One region of the Brevibacterium sp. genome, then DNA from elsewhere that is predicted to be linked to it. Evidence: predicted binding sites of a transcription regulator. Region 1 holds the regulator's gene; the other holds the start of a gene.
What was found. The regulator LexA, encoded in region 1, represses DNA repair genes until DNA is damaged. The targets are predictions, from matches to a motif close to TCGAACANNTGTTCGA.
Positions count from the first base shown of each region.

Region 2: ACTIIH_RS05235 (DUF222 domain-containing protein) is a predicted target of LexA. The motif match lies at 2,235-2,250, and genes of this name have one in related genera.

Region 1 is NZ_JBQDYQ010000019.1:5,138-19,741, forward strand. Features, by position in the region: gene ACTIIH_RS07345 (ArsR/SmtB family transcription factor) at 1-332, opposite strand, end outside; gene ACTIIH_RS07350 (SRPBCC domain-containing protein) at 329-802, opposite strand; gene ACTIIH_RS07355 (TetR/AcrR family transcriptional regulator) at 938-1,624, opposite strand; gene ACTIIH_RS07360 (NAD-dependent epimerase/dehydratase family protein) at 1,761-2,669, shown strand; gene ACTIIH_RS07365 (VOC family protein) at 2,760-3,134, opposite strand; gene ACTIIH_RS07370 (AbgT family transporter) at 3,148-4,800, opposite strand; gene ACTIIH_RS07375 (M20 family metallopeptidase) at 4,864-6,210, opposite strand; gene ACTIIH_RS07380 (SseB family protein) at 6,278-7,114, opposite strand; gene priA (bifunctional 1-(5-phosphoribosyl)-5-((5-phosphoribosylamino)methylideneamino)imidazole-4-carboxamide isomerase/phosphoribosylanthranilate isomerase PriA) at 7,119-7,856, opposite strand; gene hisH (imidazole glycerol phosphate synthase subunit HisH) at 7,915-8,589, opposite strand; gene ACTIIH_RS07395 (hypothetical protein) at 8,586-9,188, opposite strand; gene hisB (imidazoleglycerol-phosphate dehydratase HisB) at 9,185-9,781, opposite strand; gene ACTIIH_RS07405 (histidinol-phosphate transaminase) at 9,778-10,956, opposite strand; gene ACTIIH_RS07410 (LysM peptidoglycan-binding domain-containing protein) at 11,095-11,433, opposite strand; gene lexA (transcriptional repressor LexA) at 11,668-12,423, shown strand; gene ACTIIH_RS07420 (ATP-dependent DNA helicase) at 12,518-14,488, opposite strand; gene hflX (GTPase HflX) at 14,485-14,604, opposite strand, start outside.
Region 2 is NZ_JBQDYQ010000011.1:6,534-21,137, reverse strand. Features, by position in the region: gene ACTIIH_RS05250 (copper chaperone PCu(A)C) at 1-483, opposite strand, end outside; gene ACTIIH_RS05245 (hypothetical protein) at 710-1,405, opposite strand; gene ACTIIH_RS05240 (hypothetical protein) at 1,473-2,066, opposite strand; gene ACTIIH_RS05235 (DUF222 domain-containing protein) at 2,329-3,999, shown strand; gene ACTIIH_RS05230 (N-acetylglucosamine-6-phosphate deacetylase) at 4,215-5,447, opposite strand; gene ACTIIH_RS05225 (S9 family peptidase) at 5,716-7,731, opposite strand; gene ACTIIH_RS05220 (hypothetical protein) at 7,938-8,651, opposite strand; gene ACTIIH_RS05215 (sensor histidine kinase) at 8,735-10,162, opposite strand; gene ACTIIH_RS05210 (response regulator transcription factor) at 10,159-10,911, opposite strand; gene mnhG (monovalent cation/H(+) antiporter subunit G) at 10,901-11,296, opposite strand; gene ACTIIH_RS05200 (monovalent cation/H+ antiporter complex subunit F) at 11,286-11,843, opposite strand; gene ACTIIH_RS05195 (Na+/H+ antiporter subunit E) at 11,843-12,574, opposite strand; gene ACTIIH_RS05190 (Na+/H+ antiporter subunit D) at 12,574-14,154, opposite strand; gene ACTIIH_RS05185 (Na(+)/H(+) antiporter subunit C) at 14,151-14,604, opposite strand, start outside.

The DNA of each region.
Region 1 (14,604 bases):
GCTTTGACTCCGCGGAGGCGACGATCCCATCCGTGGGCGACGATTCCGAGCAGATCGGATACTTTGCGGATCTGCGACGGACTCACCGAGTGTACGCGGCGGGATGATCGGGTCGCCGAACTCACGATTCCTCCGCTCTCGAGAATCCGCAGCTGCTTGGCAACGGCCTGTCGGCTCAGCCCGAGATCTCGCGCCACGGCGCCGGCGTCGTCGGGCGACTGGGACAGCCGAACCAGGATGCGGCGTCTCGTGTGGTCGGCCAGCGCCTTGAAGACGAGATCCGCCTCGTCCGACAGCAATCTGTCCTGAACGGAGTCGTCTGCAGAACTCATCTCGCCGACACGGCGAGTCCCCTCGCCACCGCGAGCTCTTCGACCCAGCCTTCGGCATTCTCCTCAAATCGCCGGCGTCGCTCGGCGGCATCGTCGCTGAGCCGGGCGAACCCACTCTCACGGACGGTGAGCAGGACGCCCTGGCCCTCTGGTTCGATGGTGAAAACGATCGTGTTGCTGGGAAAGTCGTCCAATGATCCGGGCGTCCCGCCGAGCCAGCGGAAGACGGCACGACGAGGCGGATCGAGCTCCTCCGTGCCGATGGTGAATTCGCCGACGTTCGGGTCAATCACCCGAGAGACACCGTCCTCAGAGCTGATGTCATGCTCGGTGTGGCTGCCGTCATTGATGAACCAGCCGGGTTCGCTGATGATGTCCCACACCGTTTGTGCGTCGGCGTCGATGTGGATGCTGCGGACGATCTCGTCGGGCACATCATCCGCAGTGGTGGGTACGTCGTCCTCGGTCACGATGGTTCCTCTCGTCGGTGAGATCGGCACTGGGCCGCGTTGGCGACGACTCTATCTCGCACCCCGCCAAAGTGCAACCATTCAGTTGCACCCTCGTTCATCGATCGGCCGCCGATTCCCACCCCGCCTCGCAGTTCATTCGCCGAGGCTGCCGATGACTCCGCGCATGAGTTCACCCTCGATTTCGTCGAATCCCGGACCGAATTGGCCGAAGCGAAGACCGTTGATCAGACCGATGACAGCGACCCAGATGGTCACGGTTCTCATGATGACCGCATCGGAGTAGTCGAGGCCGAGCTCCTCGAGGCCGTCGCGCAGCGGCGCAAGTGCTCTCTCAGGACCCTGAGTCACCGAACCGGTCTTGCCCGACTGGGGCACGGATGCCCGTTCCGACGCTCGATCATCCTCTGCCACCAGCTGCGCGAGCGCGACCATGATCCGCGTTCCCGGGACCACGGTCTCCTCTCGCGGAGCCTCATAGTCAGCGATCGGGGTGCCGTAGATGAGCGCCCACCGATTCGGGTGCGCGCGCGACCATTCGAGCATGGTCAGCGCGAGGGCCTCCACGCTCCGCTCCCCCGCCAGCGCTTCATCGACGGCATCGGCGATCTGCGTGAAGGCATCGCGGATGAGAATGGTCAGCAGCTCATCACGGCTCTTCACATAGCGGTAGACCGCGCTGGAGACGACCCCGAGCTCTCGCGCGATCGCCCGCAGCGACAGCCCGTCGACTCCGTCGTCGTCGACCATCCGGTTGCCGATCGCGGTGATCTGGGCTTCCGTCTCGATTCGGGCTCGCTGTCGTGGAGTCGTCTCTGTCATGACTTCACCCTACGATCCGAGAGCAAAGATAACAATAGTGAGCACTGCTCTTGCATTGTCAATGCATGCGGCCTACGCTGAATTCCGAGAGCACCGCTCTCGTTTACCGCGTGGAGAGATCGAGAAGGGATCCGTCATGAAAACAGCACTCGTCATCGGCAATGGTCAAATCGGGTCGGAGATCGCGGCGCAGCTCATCGCGTCAGGCACAGATGTCCGCATCGCCACCCGCTCAGGCAGCGGTCCATCCAGCACTCCCACCCACCTCAAGGCCGATGCGAGTGATCGCGCCCAGCTGGCCGAGGCCGTTGCCGGAGTCGATGCGATCTTCGCCTGCGCCCATGCCGCGTACGACAGCCGCAAATGGGAGCAGATCCTCCCCCGCCTCGATGCGGCGGTCCTCGACACGGCGGCCGAACTCGACATTCCTGTGGTCTTCCCGGAGTCGGTCTATGCCTTCGCCGGCCTCGACTCCCCAATCACCGAAGACTCCCCTTTCGCCCCGGTCGAGAACAAAGGACGGATCCGGCAGCGGTTGATCGAAGCACGGGACACCCATCCGGCGACCTGTGCAAGCGTCATCGCCGGGGACCTGCTCGGCAGAACTGCCGAGAAGTGGTCGTCGGTAGTGCGCATGTGCATCACGGACCCGATCGGTCAGGGTCGACGGGTCTATGTGCCCGCACGCACGGACGTGCCGCATGGCATCACCGTCATCGCCGACCACGCGACCGCCATGATCCAAGCAGCCAACGATCTGCAAGACGTCCCCGCGGGGACGCACCAGCTGCGGATCGCCCCGGCGTCGAACCCGACCCTGGCCGAGATCGCCGATTTCACCGCAAATACCCTCGGGCAGAAGCACAAGCGTCCGACCACGGTGCCGCGCTGGGCGACCCGTGCTGCAGGAGTGTTCGAACGCTCTTTCTACGAGCTCAACGCTCTGGCACCGATCTGGTACGAACCCTGCGTCATCTCCTCCAGCGAGTTGGCAGAGAAGGTCGGCACGACCGACTGGCGGGAGGGCGTGCAGCAGATGCTCTGAGGCTCAAAGGTCGCGAATGGCCTCTGTTCCAACAGTAGTCCGCAGAACTGCATCGTCGTTTCCAGTTTCTGTCACCGATCGGGTTGGGGCTCAGTCATGAAAGTCGTCCGGCTCCGCTGGGATGCGCTTCGCCATGAGACAGAACTTGTTGCCGTCCGGATCCGCGAGAACATGCCAGCTTCCTGATGGCACGACATCAGTCTTCGTCGCACCCAAAGCCACAAGTCTTTCGAGCTCGTCCGCCTGGCTGCGGTCAGTCGGACAAAGGTCGAGATGCAGACTGTTGTCCCCAAACGAATCGCTCGATCGTTCGAAGAGAATCGTCGGTGCATTCGACGCTCCGCAGATCGCGACTCCGGTTTCGTCTGCGGCCGTCACCTCGTATCCCAGTGCTTGGCACCAGAATCGGCTCAACCGAGCCGGGTCCGGGGTTTTGACGATCAGATCGCTGATTCGACTCACCATGGTCAACCGAAACTCACAGCCGGATCCCGTTGCCCGGACCCAAAGGCAGGTCGAAGACGAACCAGATCGTCAGCAGCACGGCCCAGGCCAGCCAGAACGGGATGACGAACGGGAACATCCGCGAGATCACCGTTCCCAGTCCGGCATTGGGCTCGTAGCGGCGGACGAGGCCGAGGAGGACGATCATGTACGGGTTGAGCGGGGTGATGACCTGGGTGGCCGAGTCCCCGACGCGGAACCCGGCCTGGATGAACGCCGGTTCGTAGCCGAGCAGGGCGAAGAGCGGAACGAACACCGCGGCCATGAGCGTCCACATCGACGAGCCGGAGATGATGAACAGGTTGAGCACACTGGCCAGGAGCATGAACCCGATGACTGCCGCGAGCCCGGTCAGGCCGATCGCCTCAAGCCCCGAGGCTCCGGCGACGGCGATCCACGAACCGATCCCCGTCCAGTTGAACAGGGCGATGAACTGGCCGAGGATGAACGCGAGGATGAGGAAGGACATCATGTCGATGATCGACTGGCTCATCATCCTCACCAGATCGTTCATCGAACGCACGGTGCGCACGACGAAGCCGTAGACGACGCCCATGAGCATGAAGTAGGCGAAGACGATGAAGACGATCGACGACAGCAGCGGTGACTTCGGGAGGAATCCGCCGTCCTCATTGCGCCACGGCGAGGCCGGGAGGAGGAATGCGACGAGGAACACCGCGGTGAGGACGAGCGCCGCGACGACCGCCCAGATCAGCCCCTTCTTCTCCTCCGGCTCGAGTTCCGCTTTGATCCCGGTGGTCTCGGAATCATGGGACTCACCCGAGGACTGCTCCTCTGATGTCGCCGAGGCGTCCCCATAGGGGCTGTCGGGAGCCCGGTATTCCCGCGCCAAGCCGCTGCCCGAGGCGCTCGCATACTCACGCGGCACGCCCTTGCGCACCATGTTCGGTTCGATGAGGCGGTCGATGATGAAGCCGGCGATGATCGCCAGCACGATCGACGAGGCGATGTTGAAGTAGTAGTTCGATACCGGGTTGACCGCGGTGTAGTCGGTGTTCGGCAGGGTCTCCATCACCGAGGTGGTGATCCCGGCGAACAGTGCGTCGAGGCTCGTGGGGACGATCGAGGTCGAATAGCCGGCACCGGTGGCGGCGAACCCGCCGATGAGGCCGGCCATCGGGTGCCGTCCCGCGGCTTTGAACACGAGAGCGGCCAGGGGCGGGATGATGACGAACGCGGAATCGGCCATGATCGAGCCGACGACGCCGACGAAACCGACGACATAGGGCAGCAGCCACTTCGGGCTCTTGCCGAACGCGATGCGCACGGCGGCGGCCAGCATCCCCGACTTCTCGGCGACGCCGACAGCCAGAAGGATCGGCAGCACGGTCGCCAGCGGCGGGAACCCGATGTAGTTCTCCCCCATCGTCGTCGTCAGCCATGCCAGACCTTCACCGGTGAACAGACCCTTGATCGCCACGGTGTCCTCGGTGCCGGGGATGGACACGGAGACACCGGCCAGGGCCATGGCTGTGGAGACGAGCCCGGTGAGGATGAACAGCCCGAGGAACAGGGTGAACGGTTCGGGCAGCTTGTTGCCGATGCGTTCGATCCAATCGAGCGTTCTCTGGCCGAAGCCGACTCTGCCGTTTGTCGTCGTTGACATGATCAGTCCTTCTTCTCGATCGAAAGGGCTCGATGGTGAGCTGCGCGCGGTGACGCGGCGAGTTCAGTCGAAGAAGTGTTCGACATCGATCGCTCCGCCCTCGCGGTCGAACTCTGCGGTCACCTCGGCGGCGAGGGCATCGTCGACGAGGAAATCCAGGGCGGTGCATGCAAGGCCGTAGGCCCCGTCGAGCGCCGCGGTTTCGGCGGCAGGGGTCCTGGCGGCTGCGGCGAATTCACGGGTGTGCAGGGCCACCTCGGCGTCGGCGGTCTTGATGAGCGGATGGATGCCGGGAATCCGGTAGGAGACATTGCCGAAGTCCGTGGATGCAGCGATCGATTCGTCGAGCACTCCGGCGGGAAGCGGTTGGCGACCGCGCGCCTGTTCGTGTTCGGCCCAACGGGCGGTCAGCGTCGAATTCGTACGCACGGGCAGCGACGGCGGATGTTCGTCCCAGTCGACGGTGACGCCGGTGCCGGTCATGAGCGCGGCACCCTTCGCCGCGTCCTCGACCCGGTCGGAGAGCTCTTTGAGCGTCTCAGGGAACTTCGAACGGACGTAGCACTGCACGGTGGCGGTTTCGGTGATGATCGACGGCCTCGTTCCGCCGTCAGTGATGACCGCGTGCAGGCGGGAGATCGGCGGCATCTGCTGCCGCATCAGGCCGAGCCCCTGGTAGAAGAGGTTCGCCGCGTCGAGGGCGTTGCGCCCCATGAAAGGCTGCGCCGAGGCGTGGGCGGCGACTCCTGAGTATGTGACCTTGAGCAGGCGGCGTCCCAGCCACACTTGGTCGGCGCAGTCGTATCCGTAGCCGTGGACCATGATGGCCGCGTCGATGCCGTCGAAGGCGCCGGCCCGGGCCAAGACCTCTTTGCCCGAATGGCCTTCTTCGGCCGGGGTGCCCAGCAGCACGACGGTGCCCGGCACGGCGTCGGGGTCTTTCTCGTACAAGGCGTGGAGGGCGAGGAAGGCACCGACTCCGGCGGTGGCGATGATGTTGTGTCCGCACGCATGCCCGATCTCGGGCAGGGCATCGTATTCGGCGAGGATCGCGATCGTGCGACCGTGACCGGATCCCGTCGTCGCCCGCAGCGTGGTCTTCACACCGTAGAGGCCTGTCTCGACGTCGACTCCATGATTCTCCAGCACCGAGGCGATCGCAGCGACCGAATCGAACTCTTCGAATGCTGTCTCTGCGAGATCATGGATGGTGTGGAGCAGGCCCGTAAGGTCGCCTTCCGCGGCGTCGAGGCCTGCGGCGATTCCGGACCGGCTCGTCTCCGGGGCTCCGGTGAAAGCGGAGGCCCACGCGGCGGCCTGCTCGGCCCGAGCCGGAGTCTGTCTGGCCATCTCGTCGAGGTAGCTGTCGTCCGGTGCGGTCGAGTGGCCGAGGTCACGGATTTCGCTCATGGGTCACAAGCATAGGTGCCCTGCCGATCTGACACGCCCGGAGCAGTCAGGTTACCGCTTCGGAGCCTCAGCCTTCGACGAGGCGGATGGCCAGAGAGTCGATCTTCGCGACGAGGTCCTCGTCGCCGGCGACGGCTTCCTGGAACCGGCGCACTTCCTCCGGCGGCACTTCGGACTCGACGCCGAGTGTGATGCCGAGCTCCGGCCCACCGAGGTGGACACTGTTGCTGCCGGGGCTCACACCGATCCGAGCCAGCCACGGGAAGGACTCGGCGATGGCACGCAGACGCTGGGCCACCTCGGCGTCGGCCCAGGACGGAGTCCAGGGCTGGGACTGCACGAACGCGAACATGGCCGGGCGGCGCAGCAGGAACGAGGACTCGGCCCCGGGGTCGAGGACGACGAGCTGGGATTCGGCCTCGATCGCCCCGAGGACGAGCCGTTCGGACTCGATCGGCACGGGACGGGCGTCGGAATGCCACGCCGTCAACGGTGGGATTCCCGAGAATCCGGGGGTGCACTCGCGGCCGTCCTCGGCTTGGAGGCGGACCATCGCCATCTCCGAGGAGTTGTCGGCCATGAGCCCGTTGTCTCCGACCTCGTGATCGACGACCATCGGCACGATCGGGGCATAGAGCCTGGCCCCGGACAGGGCCGTGACGACCTGCTGGTGTGCGGCCGAATCCAGGGGTGTCTGAGCGACCTGGGTCAGGGCCTCCAGCAGGGCTGCATCCGCCAGCCCGGTGTCCCCGGAGAACGGGTTGGGTTTGAGATCCCGGCCCTCCCACGCCTGCCCGGCGGAATCCGCCGGAGCGTGGGAGTCGCCTACCCGGGCATCAGACGCGGCGGACCGGGGATCGCCCGGCCCATGCGGCTGGCCCGGATCGTGCGAGTGCGTGCTCACAGACTCACCGTCCTGCGACGTCGAGGGCTTCTTCCAGAGTGAACTTGCCGGCGTAGAGTGCCTTGCCCACGATCGCCGAGTCGACGCCGAAGGGCACGAGCTCACGGAGGGCTCGCAGGTCGTCGAGGCTCGAGACTCCGCCGGAGGCGACGATCGGAGAGTCCGTCTTCTGCGCGAGGTTCTTGAGCAGGTCGACATTGGGACCCTGCAGGGTGCCGTCCTTGCGCACATCGGTGACGACGTAGCGGGAGCAGCCTGCGGCTTCCAGGGTGGCGAGAACTTCGTAGAGGTCGCCGCCGTCCTTCGTCCAACCGCGGGCGGCCAAGGTGGTTCCGCGCACATCGAGGCCGATGGCGACCTGATCGCCGAAGCGCGAGATCATCTCGGCCGTCCACTCGGGGTTCTCCAGGGCGGCGGTACCGATGTTGACGCGCTCGGCTCCGGTGTCCAGTGCGCGTTCGAGGCTTTCAGTGTCACGGATGCCACCGGACAGTTCGACCTTGATCCCCACAGCCTTGACGACCTGGTTGAGCAGATCCGAGTTCGATCCGCGCCCGAAGGCGGCATCGAGGTCGACGAGGTGGATCCATTCGGCGCCGCGGTTCTCGAAGTCCTGAGCGGCGTCGATGGGTGAACCGTAGTCGGTTTCGGTTCCGGCTTCGCCCTGGACGAGGCGGACGGCCTTGCCGTCGGCGACGTCAACGGCGGGGAGGAGGACCAGCTTGTTCGAACTGTCTGTCATTGTGACCTTTCTGCCAGGGTGCCACGGGGTTTGAGGCGACCATAGTCGGTGTGCTCGGTCAGGAGCTGAGTGAGTCTGTGGGGTTGGTGCCGGAGTTGCCGGAACCGCTGCCCGGGCTGCTGTCGGCGGCGAACGAGGCGAGCCAGTTGCGCAGGAGCCTGGCGCCAGCCTCGGCGGATTTCTCGGGATGGAACTGTGCTGCCCAGGTGGTTCCATCTTCGACAGCGGCGATGAAGTCATTGCCGTGGCGGGCAGTCGTCACCGTTGCGTTCGCCGGCGGCTTCGTCGCAGCGTAGGAGTGGACGAAGTAGAAGCGTTCGCCCCCGATGCCCTCGAACATGGCCGAGTCTGCTGGAGCGTTGACCTTCGACCATCCCATATGCGGGATGACCGGCGCTTCGAGGCCGGTGACGGCTCCGGGCCACAGACCGATGCCCTCGGTCTTGACTCCGTGTTCGACGCCGCGGGCGAAGAACACCTGGAGGCCGACGCAGATGCCGAGCAACGGTCGCCCCTGTTCGTGACGTGCCCGGATGAGGTCGACTCCCCCGACGTTCTCCAGTCCGGCCATCACGGCCGAAAACGCGCCGACGCCGGGGACCAGCAGTCCGTCGGAGTCGTTGATGACATCGTGATCGGCCGTGAGCGTGACCTCGGCACCGGCCGCGGCGACCGCACGCACGGCGGAGCGGACATTACCGGCTCCGTAGTCGAGGACGGCGACCGTCGTCATCGCTTCGCCCCCTTGCTCAGCACCGACCAGATCCTCCACAGGGAGAACCCGAGGACTATGACGCCGAGTGCGGCGACGACCCAGGCGATGGTGTTCCCGCCCAGGGCCAGGGCGATGCCGAAGGCGGTGACGAGTCCGGCGAGCACGGCGGCGATGATCCACAGCAGTGCCGTGCGTGCCATGGCGGCCCGGCCCGGGCTCATCATGGCCGCACTGGCCTGCAGCTTCGTCATCGAATCGGTTCTGATGCTGCCTTCGATGTCGTCTGCGGCAACGGTTTCGAGCAGCAGACCCTCGAGGACATCGGGGAGGTTCTTCAGTGCCAGTCCGGCCGGCACATCGGATTCGCGGGCGCCGTGGCGGAAGTGGCCGGCGTCGATCTGCTCTTCGCTGCGCACGAGGAGGAGGACCTCGTGTTTGCCCGCGAGCTTCGAGATCGCTGCGGCCGCCTCGTTGCCGGCTTTGACATCGGTGTCGGCGAGCACGATGCCGCTGAACTCGCCGATCGGCACGATGGTGCCGGAGATGTTCGACAGCACGCAGGCGGCGGCCAGCTGCTGGGCGACCCCGAAGGGGGTCACGATGACGGTCGTGCTCACAGGACTCCCTTGGTGCTGGGAACGGAGTTGCTCCGTGGGTCGGTCTCAACAGCCTGCCGCAGCGCGCGGGCGAAGGCCTTGAATTCGGCTTCGACGATGTGGTGCGGGTCGCGGCCGCGAACCAGGTCGAGGTGGACGGTCAGGCCGCCGTTGAAGGCGATGGATTCCAGCGAGTGGGAGGTCATCGAACCGGTGAAGTGACCGCCGATGAGGTGGTACTGCTGGCCTTCGGGTTCGCCTTCGTGGACGAAGTAGGGGCGACCGGAGACGTCGACGACGCACTGGGCCAATGCCTCGTCCAGCGGCACGGCAGCGAAGCCGTAGCGGCGGATGCCGACCTTGTCGCCGAGTGCTTCGCGAATGGTCTGGCCGAGCACGATGGAGGTGTCTTCGACGGTGTGGTGGACGTCGATGTGGGTGTCGCCGGTGGCGGTGATGTCGAGGTCGATCATCGAGTGCTTCGACAGGGCGGTGAGCATATGGTCGAAGAACGGCACGCTCGTGGAGATGGTCGAGGTGCCGGTGCCGTCGAGGTTGACGGACACGGACACCGTGGACTCGGAGGTCGTGCGTGAGTTCTGGGCCTGCCTCATGAAGTGCCTTTCGTCGGGGCGGCTGATGACGGAGTCGGAGACTGCGGACGGTTCGCGAGGGTGTCAGGGTCGTCGGCGAGGATCTCGTCGATGGCGGTCAGAAACGCTTCGGTCTCTGCCTCGGTGCCGGCGTTGACACGGGCGTGGCCGGTGATGCCGATATCGCGGATGAGGATTCCGCGATCGAGCAGCTTCTGCCACAGCTCGGCCGGGGAGGCGATGTTGCCGAAGAGGACGAAGTTCGAATCGCTGTCGTGGACAGTGAAGCCCACCTCGGCGAGGTGGCTCGATATGCGATTGCGCGAGTCGATGAGTCGGTCGACGTTGCCCAGCAGCAGCTCCGTGTGTTCGAGCGCCGTGCAGGCGAGCACCTGAGTGACCTCGGACAGGTGGTACGGCAGGCGGACGAGGCGGAGGACGTCGATGAGCTCGGGGGCGGCGATGGCGTAGCCCAAGCGCAGTCCGGCACAGGCGAAGGCCTTGCTCATGGTCCGGGAGACGACGAGGCGGGGCCGGCCCCCGAGCAGAGTCATCGCCGAGGATTTGGCGGGGCGGGAGAATTCCGCATATGCCTCATCGACGATGACGATCCCTGCGCAGTTGTCGTAGGCGGCTTCGATGACGTCGAGGCCGATCGAGGTGCCGGTCGGATTGTTCGGGGTGCACAGGAAGACGATGTCCGGATTCGCCCGCGCCACTTCGGCGGCGACCGTCTCGGCATCGAGAGTGAAGTCGTCCCTGCGTTCGACGTGCTGCCATTCGGCACCCGTGCCCGTGGTGATGAGCGGGTGCATCGAATAGGAGGGAGTGAACCCCAGGACCGTGCGGCCCGGTCCGCCGAAGGCCTGGACGATATGGCTGAGCACTTCGTTCGAACCGTTGGCGGCCCAGACCATGGAGGGGTCGAGGTCGACGGAGTCCCCCGCACGTTCGTTCACACCGTCCAAATAGGTGACGAGATGTTCGCGCAGTGCGGTGAATTCGCGATCGGGATATCGATTGAGTCCGGCGAAGTGATCGTCGACGGCGGCGCGCATGCTGTCGACGACGACATCCGGAAGCGGATAGGCGTTCTCGTTGACGTTGAGCTGGACCGGGACATTGAGGTGCGGAGCCCCGTACGGCTTGAGGCCGACGAGGTCTGAACGCACTGGCAGAGAGTCGATGTTTCCCACGGCGATCATTCTACCGAGAGGCCCCCGCCGCCCGGGCGGCGGGTCGGGCATCGAGATCCGCCGGTCGGCTCACCCGATCGAACGGGTCAGCGCGCTGACGGTCGGGCCTGCACCCTGCCGGTCGAGCAGGGTTCGACCTCAGCGGACGGGGACGTCGAGGGTCTGGCCGGGGTGAACGGTCGGGGTGTCCAGGTGGTTGATCTCGACGATGTCGGCCACGACATCACGGGTGTCGCGGTCGATGCCGAGACTCGTCGCCACGGTCCACAGCGATTCGCCTTCACCGACGACGACCGCCTCGGCATCGATGCCGATGCTCTCCGTCTCCGATTCGGCGACGGCAGCGGCCGAGAACGACTGGGTGGCGAGGAGGACCGCTCCGCCGATGACGACGAGAGCGACGAGCAGGGTCCGGAGAAGGCGCACAGCCTGGCGTCCACGAGTGGTCAGGCGCAGCTCGGTGTTCTGTGCAGACATCGCATTACCTCTTTCATTCGTACGATTCCACCAGTAATCGGTAGAACGTCTGTTCTATTCAACATGCCAATCGAACAAATGTCCAGTCCGACTCGAACATCTATGCGACAATGAGAGGGAACCAGGGTTGTTGATTGATCTGTCAGAACCATCTCAGTCGGCACTGACACGAGAATCTTCGAAGCGGAGATGACGGCGTTCAGCGGCAGGGAATAGAACGAAGGGGAACGAGCAGTGGTTCAGAACAAACGAGGCAGAGGCAGGCCTCGCAACGAAGATGTTGCCACCGAGATCGCTGCCGCTCGCAGCGACGACGACGTGGTCCAGATCCCTGAGGGGTCGTCCGGTGAGGGCGATTTCCGCCTCACTCCCCGCCAGCGTCTCGTCCTCGAGACCATCGAACGCGCTGTCGTGGCCAACGGCTACCCGCCGAGCATGCGCGAGATCGGCAAAGCCGCCGGACTGGCGTCCCTCTCCAGCGTCGCCCACCAGCTCTCCCAGCTCGAACGCCTCGGCTATGTCCGCCGCGACCCGAAGCGCCCGCGTGCCATCGAAGTGGTCAATCCGTTCGAAGAGGAAGAGGCCGAGCGCGCGAAGTACGAGGAGCTGGCCAACAACACCGTGCAGGTCCCGGTCGTCGGACGCATCGCCGCCGGCGGCCCGATCCTGGCCGAGCAGGAGGTCGACGATGTCTTCTCACTGCCGACGCAGGTCGTCGGCTCCGGTGAGATGTTCCTGCTCAAGGTCGTCGGCGATTCGATGATCGAAGCCGCCATCTGCCACGACGACTGGGTGGTCGTGCGCAAGCAGCACACCGCCGACAACGGTCAGATCGTCGCCGCCCTCCTCGACGGCGAGGCCACGGTGAAGACGCTCAAGCGCAAGGCCGGTCAGCAGTGGCTGATGCCGCAGAACGAGAACTACGAACCCATCGACGGCACCTACGCACAGATCATGGGTCTCGTCGTCGCCGTCATCCGCCGCCTCTAGATCCTCGGGCCCGCCTTCGAACTGAGAAGCGCTCGCGACCACGGTTGGTCGCGGGCGCTTCTGCGTCATCCGGCGGAGCTCAGCACCGTCTGCCTCACGTCTCGTCGGTTTCGGCCAGCCGGGCCAAACTTGTGCGGACGAGACCGGAGTTCGTCGTCGGCCACATCCTCGGCATCGAGTTGACGAGGAAGCCGGCATACCGGGCCGAGCGCAGCCGCGAGTCGAGCACGGCCACCACTCCCCTGTCCTTGGTCGACCGGATGAGGCGGCCGGCCCCCTGTGCCAGCCGCAGGGCGGCATGCGTGGCCGATACTGCCATGAATCCGTTGACTCCCCGCTGGTCGGCATCGCGTGCCCGCGCCTGGATGAGCGGGTCGTCGGGGCGCGGGAACGGCAGACGATCGATGATCACCAGTCGGTTCGTCCGTCCCGGCACATCGACTCCCTGCCATAGAGACATGGTCCCGAACAGGCAGGACTGATCATCGGCGGTGAACTGGGAGACCAGCGCCGGCAGGCCGTCGTCGCCTTGAAGCAGAATCGGGAAGTCGAACTTCGTCCGCAGGTGTTCGGCCGCCGCATTGGCCCCCGCCCGCGAGGAGAACAGTCCCAGTGCCCCGCCGTTCGAGGATTCGACGAGTTCTTCGAGTTCGGTGAGCGCTTCCTCGCTCAGTCCGCTGCGGCCGGGTTTGGGCAGATGGGAGGCGACATAGAGGATGCCCTGCTTGCCGTAGTCGAAGGGTGATCCGACATCGAGGCAGTCCCACTTCGGTGCGTCGGGTCCGAAGAGTCCCAATGAGGCGGCCACCGCGTCGAAGTTCCCTCCCAGGGACAGGGTCGCCGAGGTGGCCACGACCGTCGATTCCTCGAAGATCCCATTGCGCATGGTGCCGGCCACGCTCAAGGGTGCGACGACGAGGTTCGTCGTCTCCTTCTCTCTGAACGTCGACCGGGAGAGCCAGATGACGTCGTTCTTACCCGGGTCGCAGAAGCGTTCGGCGAGTTCGAAGACCTCCTGACAGCGCGCCTTGGCCATCTGCCGTCCGGCATCGGCGTCGTCGGTCTTGCCGCCGATGTCGTTGATGACCTGGCGGGCGGAGTCGCGGATCTGCGCCAGGGCTAATCCGAGCGCCTCGCTCATATGCAGGATGAGTCCCTCGGGCACCGAGGTCTGGGCGCGTTCGAGGGCCGCCGCGGCGGAATCGAGCAGCGAGACGACCCCGTCCTGGACCGTGGTGTGTTTGCGCACGGAGCTCGTCGCCGCCGAGAGCATGCTCGTGTTGATCTGCCCGGACAGGGCGCTGGTCACCCGATCCTTGAGCTCGTGGGCCTCGTCGATGATGATGACATCGTGTTCGGGCAGCACGTTCGACTCCCCGAAGGCGTCGATGGCCAGCAGGGCATGGTTCGTCACGACGATATCGGCTTCGGCGGCTTTGTTCCGGGCGATTTCGGCGAAGCATTCGGTGAACAGCGGGCAGTTCGATCCGAGGCAGTCGAAGGCGTTGACGGACACCTGTGACCAGGCGCGATCGCTGACACCGGCTAGGAGGTCGTCACGGTCGCCGGTGTCGGTGGTCTTCTCCCAGGTGCGGATCCGCTGGATCTCCTCGCCCAAGCCCGAACGTTCGGTGGGTTTGCGTCCCGCCTCGGCGTCGGCCCCGAGGTCGAAGAGCATGCCCTCACCCTCGTCCGGGTATCCGCCGGCGAGCTTGTGCTTGCACACATAGTTCCGCCGCCCCTTGAGCAGTGCCGCTCGGGGCAGCGGGTCGAGATCCTTCTTCACGGCCTTGAACAGCCGGGGCAGGTCGCGGTGGATGATCTGCGTCTGCAGGGCCAGGGTCGCCGTGGACACGACGACCTTCCCGCCGGTGCGGGTGACGTATTCGGCCGCCGGGACGAGGTACGCCAGGGATTTGCCGGTGCCGGTCCCTGCCTGCACGAGCAGGTGGATTCCCTTGTCCAGCGACGAGGCGACCGCCTGCGCCATCTCCTGCTGACCCTCGCGTGGCGATCCGCCGATGGCGCCGACAGCGGATTCGAGGAGGTTCTCGACTGCTTTCACTCGTCGATGACCAGGTCCGGACGTTGGAATTCGCGCAGTTCGTCGACGAGTTCGGTCGGCACCTTCGCCTGCAGGCTGGTGCCCTCCGTGCCGTGCGATTCGTGCTCGACCGTGCC
Region 2 (14,604 bases), on a different contig from region 1:
CTCGCCGTCGGCGGTGACGAGGTCGAGGCTGATCTGCTCGCCCGGCTTGATGGCCTTCTTCAGGCCCATGATCATGATGTGATCGCCCCCGGGTTCGAGGTCGAGGCTCTCCCCGGCCGGGATGGTGAAGCCGCCCTTCTTCTCCTGCATGGACATTCCGCCGGAACCGTCGCCTTCGGTTTCGTGGAGTTGGACCATCTTCGCGTCCGCGTACTTCGCTTCGACGAGGGTGATGTCCTGGTCGGTGTTGTTCTTCAGTTCGCCGAAGACTGCGGTCATTCCGTCGTCGGCGGCCTTGACCCAGGCGCCGTCGAGGCTGAGCGCCTCGGCGTCGACTCGGCTGTCCACAGTGTCCGCTGAGGCGGAGCTGCTGCCTCCGGCCTGCGTCGACCCGGCTGCCGTGCTGTCGTCGTGACCGCAGCCTGCCAGGCCGATGGCGACGGCGATGGGCAGGGCAAGTGTCAGGGTGATGTTCTTTCGCATGATGTCTGCACTTTCGTCATTCAGGTGCAGTCGAGCACGGGTCGATCATGCAGGCTCGCCAATCGGCTCGAGCCTGGAGCCGCAGAGTCTCTGCCGCTGATGCGGCGGATTGGCTCGACTGTCACCAGGGGTCGGGTCGCCGCCGCTGAGGGGTCGGTCGCCCGATGATGGATGGGTTCACCCAGAGAACGGGTGCGAGACGACGATTGAATCGCCGTGGGAGGTGTCAGACGAGTGCGGGCGGGCCGCGCCGATAGTTCGGACCGACGACCGCCGAGGTGACCGGCTGCGGCAGTCGGAACGAAGCGCTGAGCTTGCGGAACGGTTCGTCGGCCAGGACCCCGGCCGCCTCGGAGAGGGCACGCAGTGCACCGATCACCGGCCCCAGGGCCAGCTGCAGAATGCTGAGGACGATGTCCTCACCGCGCTTGAGGAGCACGGCGGTGACGAGGACGGCGACGAGGTGGGCAATGATCATCCCCGCCGAGGCGGCACCGTGGTTCGCATGTCCGAGCGCGGATGCGGCCGGACCGAGATCAAGGGAGCCGGGGGCCGGGACGATGTGTCCGGCGTGGGCGTGGAGGGCCGCCTCGGCGGAGGTGGAACCGCCCATTCCGGTCCCGGTCTGACCGGTTCCGGAATGGGCGGTTCCCGTGTGCGCCCCCGCATGGGCGAGGGTGCGGGCGGACCAGCTCATCGTCAGGTGCATGAGCACCTGCCCGAGGCCGAGCAGTCCGGCCAGAGTGAGATAGCCCAGGCGCCTGCCGGCGACGATCATCGCCGCCCACAGGACGAGGACGAAGACGACCACAGTGCCGGGAACCGAGATTCCGCCTCCGGCGGCGAGGTGCATGAGCAGGGCGAGGAGGGTCGTGAAGAGAGCGGCGAAGAGCGCGCGCACGGACTTCGTCCATCCGGTCATGGGTCCTCCTCTCAGCTCGCTCCCACATTCTACTCAACGTAGAACACTTTCGGGAAGGCGGCTGAGCCTACATCCGCAGCCAGGTATCGGCGGTCTTCTTGACCATAGCGCCGGCGTCAGCGGCAGCATCGCCCCAGGTGACAAGCTTTCCGTCCGGATCTGTGGTGGAGTCGGAGAGGACGACGACGTCGAAGTTGCACACAAGACCCGCCATCGCCGAGGCGTAGACGGCTCCGGGGGTGCTCGCCGAGGAGGCGCTGGCGTCGGCATCGCCTCCCGCTTTGGCGGCAGGGTCAGTGGCATCGCTGCCAGCTCCAGCGCCTGGCTCGCCTGTGTTGGCGTCGGCGCCGGGCGTGGCCGAGGTGGCGTCGGCGCCGGCGATGATGATCCGGTCGACGGAGAGGTCATGCAGACCTGCGGCCAGATCGTCGATGCCTTCGAACACATCGGGGCTCTCGGAGCGGAGTACGAGATCCTCTTCGTCGGGAACGAAGATGCTCAGCTCCTCATCGGGAGTGTCGGCGAGGTCGGCCTTCGTCGACGCGAAGATGAGCACACCGCCCACAGCGCGGGTCCGGGTGACGATATCGCCGAGGGTCTCCATGGCGTCATCGCTGGGGTAGCTGGCGTCGTCGGTATCAATGAGGAGCAGGGCATCCATACTCCAATCGTGCCACGACCGCCTGACACTTTCGAAGCCGGAACACTGCCGCGAAGGCCTCCGTGAAGTGGGCCGGAGGCAGCACGAGTCATGGGCATGCGCTTCTGCAGACATCTGGCAAGAGTCTATGGTTCTATGATCGAACATCGACGAACACATTATATCTGTTCGAACTTTTTTTCGATTCTCTATGGCATTCTATTGCCTTGGAGAGTAAACTGGATTCCAACAACAACGATGTTGGTGAACGGAAATCATCCCCATGACCCTCACTCCCGAACGCAGCTCCGATCATTCCGCTCGGAACGCCGACAACTCCCCGCAGACCAGCGGTCACCCGCTGCTGGCCGACGAAGAGTGGACGGATCTCAGCCGTTTTGCGCCCGAGGTCACCTCTTCGATCACTCAGCTCATGAGCCTCAAAGATGAGCTGCGCACGTTCGATCGCCCCATGGGACCGGAACAGGCCATCATGCTCGCCGATGGGGTCGAGGCGATCACACGCATCAACGACGCGTTGTCGACGCTCGCACTCTCCGTCTGCGAACGCGTCGGAACACCCAGCGATTTCGGCGCCAAGTCGACGAAATCGCTCATCGAGAACCGATTCAACCTCACCGGCGCGGAGGCGAACCGCCGCACCGATATGGCCAAGAACCTCGGCGGACGCGTCGATATGGCCGGCCAGGCTCTGCCGCCTCTCTACCCGGTCGTCGCGGATGCGCTCCATGCCGGCACGATCTCCGCCGCCCAGGCGTCTGTCATCGAAGACTGCATGCGCAAGCTGCCCACGTGGGTCAGTCAGGCCGTCCGCAGTGACGTCGAGACACGATTGGTCGACAACGCACCCAAGGTCCGCCTCAAGGACCTGCGCGAGATCTTCGGCAAACTCATGGGCTACATCGACCCGGACGGAGAAGAACCGAAAGACTCAAGCGACCGCTCGGCTTACAACATGTCCATGCGTGCCAGGGCCAACGGCGACTGGGAGCTGCGTGGGCTGCTCGACCCCGTCACCGGGGGCACTCTCAACGGACTGCTGACCTCACGGATCCAAGCTGCGGGAGAAGACGACAAGACCAACGCTGACAAAGCCGGCACCGACACCGCCGGTGCTGACGAGAGCGGCGCCGGCATCAAGACCGCCGCTCCTGAGGCAACGAGCTCGCCGCTGCCCGATGAAGAGCTGCTCGAGATCGTCGATGCGGTGCTCTCCGGCGACCGGTATGACGCGAAGCGAGTTCCGGAACCCGATCTCGATGCAGCTCGCACGACCGGGAATCCGGCCGCCGCCCCCGGCGTCGGCATTCGTGAGGACGGCGGTTTCGTCGACGTCAGCGCCGAACAGCCCTCGGCACGTGAATGGATCTACGAACGATTCGCCGGCCTCGTCACCACGATCGACAAACAGCGGACGGCTGCAGGAGCGCCTTATGCTCTCGTCATCAACGCCACCGCCGAAGATCTGGCCAAAGGCACGGGACACGGCACCACGGGCGCCGACAATCCCATTCCCATCAAGGAACTGATGAGAAACGGCCTCAACGGCTCGCTGTTCTTCCACCTCATGAGCGACAAGGCCAAGACGATGCAGGTGGCCACAGAACAGCGCTTCGCCAATCGCAGACAGCTGGCAGTGATCACCGCCCGCGACCGAGGCTGCACCTTCCCCGGCTGTGACGCCCCTCCCGGTTGGTGCGATGCCAACCATGTGATTCCATGGGCGCTCGGCGGCAAGACGGAGATCAACAATCTCGCGCTGCTCTGCAGCTATCATCACCACCTGCTCGACCGCACCGATTGGGACACGGTGATGCTCTTCGACGGGCGACCGGCCTACGTTCCGCCCGCCGCAAAGGATCCTGCTCGAACTCCGATCCTCCACGCCCGCTTCATCGCGGATGACATCGTCGACTCCCTGTTCGACAAATAGCCGCCCCACTTTCAGGGGACAGCTGTGCCCACTTTCCAAGTTCAGCCGGGCTCAGCCGGATTCAACTCGGCTCGGTCCGGTTCAGCCCGGTTCGGTCCGGTTCAGCCCGGTTCGGTCCGGTTCGGCCCGGTTCAGCTGCGTGACGGGCGCAGTCGCATCGGTCAGCCCTTCGAACTCAACGAGGCTCAGACGGATTCAGCAATGTTCGACCGGAGTCAACCGCCGAACCGCGAGCCTCGGATGCTCATGTCCCCATCGAGGAGCAGGAGTTCAGCCGGCATTCCGGGAGCCAACAGGCTGCCGGCATCGGCGGCACCACCCACCGCACGCAGAGAATCACCCGACCCCGGCACACCACCCACTGCACGCAGTGGAACGAGCCCCGCGGACTGCACAGCGTCGAACGGGCTGACCCCGACCTCGGTGACGGCCCGCTTCACGGCTTCGTCCATCGTCAACGTGGACCCCGCGATGGCTCCCTGAGTGCCGTCGGCGGTGACCAGGCGCGCCACGGCATCCTTGACTTCGACCGGGAGCGAACCGAGGTGATAGCTCCCGTCGTGCAGGCCCGTCGCCGCCATGGCATCGGTGATGAGCGCGAGGCGTCCGGGCACGAGTTCATGGAGCATGCGCGCGACAGGGGCGACGACGTGGACGCCGTCATTGATGAGTTCGACGGTGACATGCTCAGCTTCGGCCGCAGCCAGGACCGGCCCCGGAGCACGATGATGGATGCCCGGCATCGCGTTGAATGCGTGGGTGAGGATGCTTGCTCCCGCCTCGAACGCCTGCGCGGTCAGTTCGAAGTCGGCGGCCGTATGACCGACGGCCACACGCACGCCCGCCGCAGAGAACCGCGCGATCGCATCGAGCGCACCGGGCAGTTCGGGGGCAATCGTGATCTGCGCGAGAGTTCCGTCTGCGGCTTCGAGGATCGCCTCGGCGGCCTCCGGGGTCGGCGACGTGAGCACCTCAGGGGCATGCGCACCCTTGAAATCCGGAGACAGGAACGGCCCTTCGGCATGCAGCCCCATGACCATGGCCCGATCGCGGACGAGACCGGCTCCGGCACGCAGGGACCGGCACAGACCGTCGATCGTGTCCGAGACGTAGGACAGCGCGAGCCTGCCGGTGCCGTGAGCCCGATGCACGTCGAGGATCGCATCGATCGCCTCGATCCCGTCCTCGGCGCTTGCGCCGCCCGCACCGTGGCAGTGGATGTCGACGAACGCGGGAGCCACGTATCCGCTGGCGGCGTCGATGACCTCTCCCCGCCCCGAGGCGGCTCCGTCCTTCCAGCCGTCCCCACGGCCCCGTGCCGTGACCGTACCTTCGGCGATCGCGATCCACGTATCCGCGGTCTCCTCGGTGAACGTCGCCCGATCACCGTCGAGGACGCACGCATTGTGGATGACCGCCTCGGCGGGGATCTGTGCGGTCTGTGTCATCGAGGTCCTTCCATCGCTCTGCGAACACAACATTCAGGGTACGGAATCGGATTGTGAACTGCCTACCGCAGGGTCCCGGCGAGCTCCCCCTCCGCAGGGTCCCGGCGAGCAGAGTGTCGACGGGCGGGGTGCCGGCGAATCGGCTATCGGCTCGTCCCGGGGGCGCGGACGAACCAGTAGCCGCCCCGAACCGGTAGCCGCCCCGCCCCGGGGCGCAGACGAACCGTTTGCCTCCCCACCTCAGGAAGCCGACGGATCGACTGCCGACTCAGCCCAGCGTGCGGACTCGGTCCGCGTCGATGCCGAGCACGTGCGAGTCGAGGAACGCGAGCACGGTTCGGTACCAGACCTCGGCGTTCCCACGGCCGAGGATCCAATGCCCCTCGTCGGGGAAATAGAGGAACCGGTGCTGAGTGTCGCCATCGGCGTCGAGCGGAGTCTTCGCCCGGGTGAGCAGGTCCAGCCACAGTTCCTGGCCCTGCCCGATCGGCACCCGGTAGTCCTTGTCACCGTGGATGACGAGCATCGGCACCTCGATGTCATCGGCGAACAGGTGCGGCGAATACTGCGCCGACTGTTCCCGCATCGCCTGATCCCAGGACGAATTGTCCGTCGTCCGCCCCATCGACGTGGTGTTCCACAGGGAGGCATGGGTGACGATGCACTTGAACGCGCTGCCGGTGTGCCCGGCCACCCAGTTGGCCATGTACCCGCCGTAGGATCCGCCAGCCAGGCCGATGCGTTCGGCATCGATGTCCGTCCTCTCCCCTGCGGCCTCGGTCAGCGCCATGACGTCGGTGAACGGAGTGCCGCCGAGCTGCTGCTGCCCGCGATCGATCATCGCCTGCCCATATCCGGTGGAGATCGCCGGATCCGGCAGCAGCACAGCATAACCGGCGGCCGCAAAAGGACCCGGATTCCACCGGTAGGTCCACGCATTCCACGACCCCCACGGTCCGCCGTGGGCGAAGACGACGAGCGGATGCGGCCCCTCCCCCTCCGGCAGGACCAGCCACGCACGGATCGGCGTGCCGTCCTCGGCACGGACCTCCACCTCGGTGAGGGTGCCTTCCTCGTCGAGGACCGTCGCCGGGTTCGCGAGTTCGCTGATGACCCCGGTGGCGAGGTCGACGGAGATCGGCAGAGGCGCGACATCGATCGCCGAGGCGGTCGCCACGACCGTGTCCTCACGCAGGGCCAGCCCCGAGAACGAATACTTCTGATCGGTTCCCCCGACGAGCCGCCTGGGCTGCGCATCTTTGACATCACCGATGAAGATGCTGCCGCGGCCGTGATCATCGGCGGTGGCCACGATGGTCGAATCGTCCGCCCAGATCGGAGAGAACCAGAAATCGGCATCCGGCCACACGGACTTCAGTTCCGCGGTCTCCAGGTCGAGGACTTTGAGTTCGGCCGCGAGGTTGGTCTGCGGAGTCCAGGCTTGTACGCGGGTGACCAGCGCTTTCGTTCCGTCCGGGCTGATGGCTTCGATGTCGAAGCTGTGATCGGCTGCCGGTTTCGTCAGACGGTGCAGTTCGGGTTCCCCGTCGAGGTCCACGCGCCAGATCTCACTGGCCTCGAGCTGGCCGGGGATCGGCTTCTCGAGCTGGACGAGGACGAAGCGTGCCTCATCGTCGACGGCCCAGTCGACCAGTCGACCGGACGGCAGAGACAGGTAGCGGAACCCCAAGCCCGACGGGGTACTCAGCTCGTCGCTGACTTCGGGAAAGTCGGCGGCCGCCTCGTTGAGGGTGGCCACGGCCAGGGTCTGTCGGCCCGGCCCCAGATCGTGATCCCAGCGGCGGACCGGAAACCCGGTGTGGAGGATCCCGCTGACCTTCGCGTCACTGCGTTCGGAGCTGAATTCCTGATGGTCGTTTTCGTCGGCGGCCCATGTATGGACGGGAAACTCGACGACGATGGTCTCGCCCTTGACCTCGATGCGGGAGAAACCGCCCGAGTGGTCGGCGAGTTTGCGGGCCTCTCCGTTGTCCGGCAGCGCCCACAGGCTCGGGGACTCAGCATCTTTGCCGTCCTCGCCTTTGCGCTTGGAGGCGAAGACGATCGTGCCGTTCTCACTCAGCGCGGCCGGACCCACGGACTGGTCGCCGCGAGTGATGCGTCGGGGCTCCTCCCCGCTGATATCGGCGAGGTGGCTGAGAGAGGAATTGCCCTCGGAGTTGAGGAACGAGTACTGGGCGATGACGCGGCCGTTCTGATTCGTCAAGAGGCCTTGCAGGCGGCGGGCGTCGAGGAGTCGGGTCACTGCATCGTGGGTCGTCATCTTCCCATCCTAGGTCCCAACGTCGACTCCCGGGTGAGATCCGAGAAAACTCCAGTTCACCGAGGCGGCCGGTCGGTCCGCGTTCGCGGTCGGGATCGCCGAGGCGGCCGGCCGGATTGCGTTCGCGGTCCGGGGCGCGTTCGCGGTCAGGGCAGTCGGGGGTCGCGGCCACGTGATCGCCGCGCCGTTCGACACTCCGCGGAAAGTCAGCGGAAGCTCGGTGCCGGAACCCTCTCACCATCGATCGTCACCGTCGGCAGCATCTTCTTGAAGTCCTCCGCCACTTCGGTGTTCGTCTTCGGTGTGCGCATCTCGATGGACAGATTCACCAGGCGTCCGTTGATCTTGTAACCCGTCTGCACGCCGAACGCATAAGTGGGTTTGCTGTTGAGAGCGAGGATCTCTGTGGGACCGAGTTCACCCTGATAGCTCCAGTACTCCCCCGCGGCCAGAGATCCCGTCTGCTCGGCCAACACCTGTGAGTCCTGTTCGGAGAAGTTGTAGCGTCGCTTACTGTCGATGACTTCCTGCGCGCTGTCACCGTATTCGTCAGTGCAGTTGACGAGGATGATATCGGCGCGAGAACTGTCATTGCCGTGAGTGAAGACGTGGAACTGATCGGTGCTGCCGCTGCTGTCCCTCCAGTCATCGCCGAGCGCGAAGCTGAGTTCGACCGGGCAGCTGCCGCCGAATGTCACCGACGTCTTCGTCATCCCCTCGGGGATTCCGGCCTCGGTGGGTGTGCCCGTGGGCTCGGGGCCGGCGGTCTCCTGCACACCGATCCGCATGGGCCCGGAAGATTTGTCTTCGGTGCGGATCTGGAAGACCGAACACCCGCTGAGCAGGACGGTCAGTGCGAGTGTGCCGGCGGCTGCGGCTCGCCGCACCGAGGCTGGTCTGCCCGAGACGGCTCTGCCCATTGCGGACCTCCCCGCTGGGAGGCCCTTCGACGCGACGCTCCCCGCGGAGGAGGTCGACGATGCCGCTCGTCCGGTCACCGGTCTCACCGCTGGTCACCGTGCCGACGCTGGTCCGGGTACCCCGCTTCCGGGCCGTTCTGGTTCGGCTGAGCCTGTCCGTACTGCTGCTGAGGCGGCTGCTGACCTGAATTGGGCTGGCTGCCCACGTGCGGCTGGCCGGTGGGTCTGGGGCCGCCGGCGGGCTGGCTGCCGACCGGTTGCTGTCCGAAACTCTGCGGCCCGGAATCGGACTGACCGCCCACGCGCGGCTGTCCATAGCCCGGGTTCTGTCCGCCGACGTTCGGTGCCTGCCGGGGCGGTTTGAACTGCGAATGCTGGCCGGAATCGGGTGGGAATCCACCAAAGACCGACTCCCCCGTCCGACGGTTGACCAGGTTTCCGTCGACTCTCTCGAGGCGACGCTTCGACGTCCGCCGGGGAGTGCCGAGGATCCGCCCCTGCAGTTCGGCCTCATTCGGCTGCCGGGGAGGCAGGAATCCGGGTGCCCGCCGCGAATCCGCCTGCTGTACCGGCTGCACCGCATGCGAACCGGCGGCGACCCGATCCATATGATCCGACATCTGCGGAACGGTCACGGGTGCGGCATCGGCGAGGACCGGCAGAACCATACGCACCGAGGTGCCCACGCCCTCCTGGCTGAACAGCTGCACGGATCCGCCGTGCCTGGTGACGATGGCACGCACGAGCGAGAGCCCCATCCCCGAACCGGCCACCGCCCGCACACGAGAACCGCGAGAGAGCTCGTCCCAGACGTTCTCCTGTTCGGCCAGCGGGATGCCGCTGCCCGTGTCGGCGACCTCGACGACGACCCAGCGATGACCGTCGATGATCTGCTCATTGGCGCGCAGCTCAACGACCTCGGCCTGAGACGAGTATTTGAGGGCGTTGCCCAGCAGGTTGAGGATCGCGGTGAGCAGCAGATCCTCTTCACCGGCGACATCGGGCAGTCGCCAGGGAGCGCGGGCGACGGTGGCCACGATCATCCGATCCTCGGCGCCCGGCGCAGTCGAGGCGTCCTCGACGGCCTGATGGATGAGCGCATCGAGATCGACGCGGGCGTATTCGATGATGCGCGTCTCGACATCGGCGAGTTTGCGCAGATCGGCCAGCAGTCGGGCGACCCGGCGTGAGGACACGTCGACCTGCTTCGCTGCCGGCTCCACCTCGCTCAGCGTGCCGCCGTCACGGACGACCTCGCGGATGCTCGCCGCCGAGGTGCGCAGCGCCGTCAGCGGATTCTTCAACTCGTGATCGAGTCGGATGAGCATCCGATTGCGCTTCGTCATCGAATCCTCGGCCGCGGCTGTCTCGATGGATTCCCGCAGCGCGGCCTCGCGCTTCTTCAGATGCCGCCAGCCGAACCAGGCACCGACGGCCAGACCGCCGAGCACGATGACGACCAGCAGCAGGAACAGCCAGACCTGGATCTCGAAGACAAGGAAGTTCGTCATAGACTGCTCTGACCGTCCTCGCCGCGGACCTCACCGACGAACCGATAGCCGCGCCCCTGCACGGTGGCGATCCACCGGGGCTCTGCGGCATCTTCGCCGAGCACACGACGCAGCTCGGCGACACGGGAGTCCACGGCACGCGTGCCCACGGCCTCTTCGAATCCCCACAGCACTTCGAGCAGGCGGGACCGTTCGATGAGTTCGTCCTTGTGCACCATGAGGTACTCGAGCAGGGTGAAGCCCTTCGGCGTGATGACGAGTTCACGCTGCCCCAACCAGGCCCGGCGTCCGACTCGGTCGACGCGCAGGCCGAAGCTGGACACGAGCACCGGGGCCGTGGCCAGAGGCGGGCCGTCATTGCGGGTGCGACGCAGGACGGCACGGATGCGGGCGACGAGCTCGTGCGGATCGAAGGGCTTGTTGAGGTAGTCGTCGGCGCCCTCTTCGAGTGCCATGGCCCGCTCGACTCCTTCGCCGACCTGGGTCAGCAGCAGCACCGGAACCCAGTTCTCCTCCTGGCGCAGTCGACGCAGCACCTGCCGCCCGTCGGCTCCGGGCATGAGCACGTCGAGGACGCACACATCGGGTCTGTGGCGGTGGATCTCGTCGAGGGCGAGCAGTCCGTCGCTGGCGGGCAGCACCCGGAATCCGGAGCGTTCGAGGAACGGCACGACCGCTCTGAGGATGTCCGGCTCATCATCGGCGACCAAGACGAGTGGTTGGGGCTGGGTGTGATTGTCAGCCGTCATGGTGGTCAGTTCCGGTTCCTCTCTGGCGTTCCCAGGCGATCTCTCTCGCCTCGGCGCGGTCGACCGCCTCGGCGAGTTCATCTCGGTACAGCATAGATCGACGCAGGTGCTTGGTGCGATATCCGGCGCGGCCGACCATATGCGTGGCGACGGGGATCGTCACCAGCTGGAAGGAGATGATGATCGCCAGCGTCGTCACCGTCGCCCAGGTCGGGAACTGGATCGCGATCGCCACAGCGACGAGCACCAGGCCCAACACCTGGGGTTTCGCACTCGCATGCATCCGCGAGAGAAGATCGGCGAAGCGGACGAGACCGACCGCTGCGGCCAGTGACAGAACCGCACCGAGGAAGATGAGCACGGCTGAGATGATGTCAAGAACCACGACTGTTCCCCTCTCCGTCTCGATCCGATCCGTCTCGATCCGATCCGTCGCCGTGCGACATGTGCTCGGCGTCATCGGGTCCCGGGTCGGGCCCGGTGCCCTCGCCCTCTCCGTCGCTGTCGGCGTGGGCGTCGTAGGTGGGATCCGCGATCACGGTGACCTCCGGCTCCCCGATCTCCGTCGCTGCGGCGCTCTGCTCCCCCGCATCACGCGGCATATGCCAATCCGTGCTGGTGAAGTCCGACAGTGCCCCCGCCTCGGCGCCGGGGGTCATCGAATCGGACTTCGACACGTACCTCGACACGCTCACCGAACCGACGAAGCCGAGCATCGCGAGCACGACGAGCACGGGCAGCAGATCCGTGCGGTCGGACAGCGCCATATACCCGCCGAGCCCGCACATGATCGAAGCGAGCACGACGTCGGTGCCGATCATGCGATCGAGGATCGACGGACCGCGGACGATCCGGAAGAGCGCGATGACCACCGAGGCGGCCAACAGCACCGAACCGGCGATGACGAGCGTGTGGAGGACGATCTCACTCATCAGCGACCTCCCTCGGTCTCGCCCAGCGGATCCGGCCTGGCCCGCAGGGAGGCGAGGTCACGGTGCGAACCGAGAGTGCGGATGAGCAGCTCTTCGATGAAGTAGACCTGCGCCTTGGCCTTACGCAGCTTCTCCTCGGAATCGCAGTCGAGGAAGTGCAGATAGAGGATGCCCATGGCCCGGTCGCTGTCGATGATGATCGACCCGGGGATGAGGCTGGCGGTATCGGCGATGAGGGTGAGCACGAGATCCGAGCTCGTGCGCAGATCGCAGGCGATGACGGACCCGGCTCCGACCGCCTTGCGGCGGAACGCGTACCAGGCGACTTCGACGGAGGCGTGGAGGACCGAGTAGAGGAACCACAGGCCGAACACCGTGGCATGCCAGACGTTGAACCGTCCGGACAGCACGACGGGCGGCAGATAGAACACGCGGGTGACGATGAAGGCCAGCACGATTCCGGTGACCACGGTGACCACCGTGATCGCGTCCCAGAGCATCAGCCACAGCAGGACCAGCGAGATCAGCAGCACGAGCTGCTGGATGATTCCGCGGCCCCGGCTCATCCGCGCCCGGTTGGGAGCCGGCGCACGGTTCTGGCCCTGGCCGCTGGCCGGACCCAGGTCGCGGGTCCGGCCCTGGTCGCGGACCTGTCGCTGAGCTCGGGCCCGGCCCTGCGCACCGTCCTGGTCCTGATTTCGGGGCCCTCCGTGCTCGCGATCGGGACTCATCAGTCATCACCTCCGAGTACGTTCGTGACGTAGTCGAGCGGTGTCGAGAGGTTCTCAGCCGCCCGGTTCGACATGTCCCACAGGGGTTCGGCGGCGATCGTGAGCACGATGGAGGCGATCACCACCACCGAGGTGGCCGCCACCATGGCAGGGGGAACTCCGATCTGAGATTTCCACGTCTTCCCCGCCAACAGCGTCTTCTTCCGCTCCGTGAACTCGTCGACGAGGTCCTCGTTCGGCTCTTCCACATCGGCCGGATCACGCCAGAATGCGAGGTTGAAGGTACGGCCGATGACATAGAGGGTGAGCAGGCTCGTCACGGTGCCCGCGACGATGAGGACCGTGGGCAGCCACGCCTGATCGTCGAATCCGGCGAGGAAGAGCGCGACCTTGCCGATGAACCCGGAGAACGGCGGAATGCCGGAGAGATTGAGCGCCGGGATGAAGAAGATGATCGTGATCACCGGAGACAGCACCATGAGACCGCCCAGCGACCTCGTCGAGGTGGACCCGCCGCGCATTTCGACGAGTCCGATGGCCAGGAACAGCGCGGTCTGGACGATGATGTGGTGAACCGTGTAGTAGATCGCCGCGGACAGGCCCACACTCGTCCCCAGGGCCACGCCGAAGAGCATATAGCCGATATGGGAGACCAGGGTGAAGGACACGATCCGCTTGATCTCCGACTGCGCGATGGCGCCGAAGATGCCCACGAGCATCGTCAGGCCCGCCGCGATGAGCAGCGGCACCCGCAGGGACGATTCGGAGAACAGCAGAGTCTCGGTGCGGATGATCGCATAGATGCCGACCTTCGTCAGCAGTCCCGCGAAGACCGCAGTCACCGGGGCCGGTGCCGTCGGGTACGAGTCGGGAAGCCAGAAGGACAGCGGGAAGATCGCGGCCTTGATGCCGAAGCCCAACAGCAGGAGGACGTGGAGGATCATCTGCACATCGGCCGGCAGATCCGAGATCCTCTCCGCCAGCTGCGCCATGTTCACGGTGCCGCACGCGGCGTAGATGATGCCGATGGCGGCGAGGAAGATCACCGAGGACACCAGCGAGATGATCACATACGTGACTCCCGCCCGAATCCGCTCCGCCGTGGCACCGAGCGTGAGCAGCACATACGAGGCGACGAGGAACATCTCGAAGCCGACGTAGAGGTTGAACAGGTCTCCGGCGAGGAACGAGTTCGCAATGCCCGCGCACAGCACCAGGTAGCTGGGGTTGAACACGGAGATCGGGGTCTCGTTCGAGTCGTCGTTGGCGTCCTGACTCAGTGCGTAGACGAGCACGCACAGGGTGACCATCGAGGACACGATGAGCATAAGCGAGGACAGCCTGTCGGCGACGAGCACGATGCCGGCCGGTGGCTGCCACCCGCCGATCGCCACGACCTGCGGTCCGTGCACATCGACCCCGAGAAGGATCAGCGTGGCGATGGCCATGACCGCGACCAGGATCGCGATCGACACGAGATTCTGCGCCCGCGTGTGCTTGGACAGGATCAGCGCGATGCCGGCGCCGATGAGCGGCAGCAGAACCGGCAGGGGAACGAGTACGGGCAGAAGATCGATCATGAGTCGTCTCCCTGTTTGGCGTCCTTGGCCTCGTCGGCGACTTCGGCCTCCTCGGCACTGTGGGCCTCCGTCTGCGAGTCCACGGCCGCCTCGGCGATGGCATCGGCCTCGGCCGGAGTCGACGCATCCTCGATATCGTCGACGAGTTCCTCCCGCTCCGCAGGAGTGCCGTCGTCGTCGAGGTCGATGGCGCCGGTGATCGGGGACTCCGCCTCGTCGCCGAACTCGGTGTCGTCGTAGTCGGTGCTCGCCTCCGCCTCGGAGTCGATGAGCTTCGTGATCGCCACCTGGAGGTCGGTGTCGTCGTCCTGCAGCGAATCGGCGCGCATGAGCCTCCAGGACCGGTAGATCATCGCCAGCAGGAATGCCGTCACGGAGAAGGTGATGACGATGGCCGTGAGGACGAGGGCATGCGGCAGCGGATCGGACATGCCCGCGGTCGACAGGTTC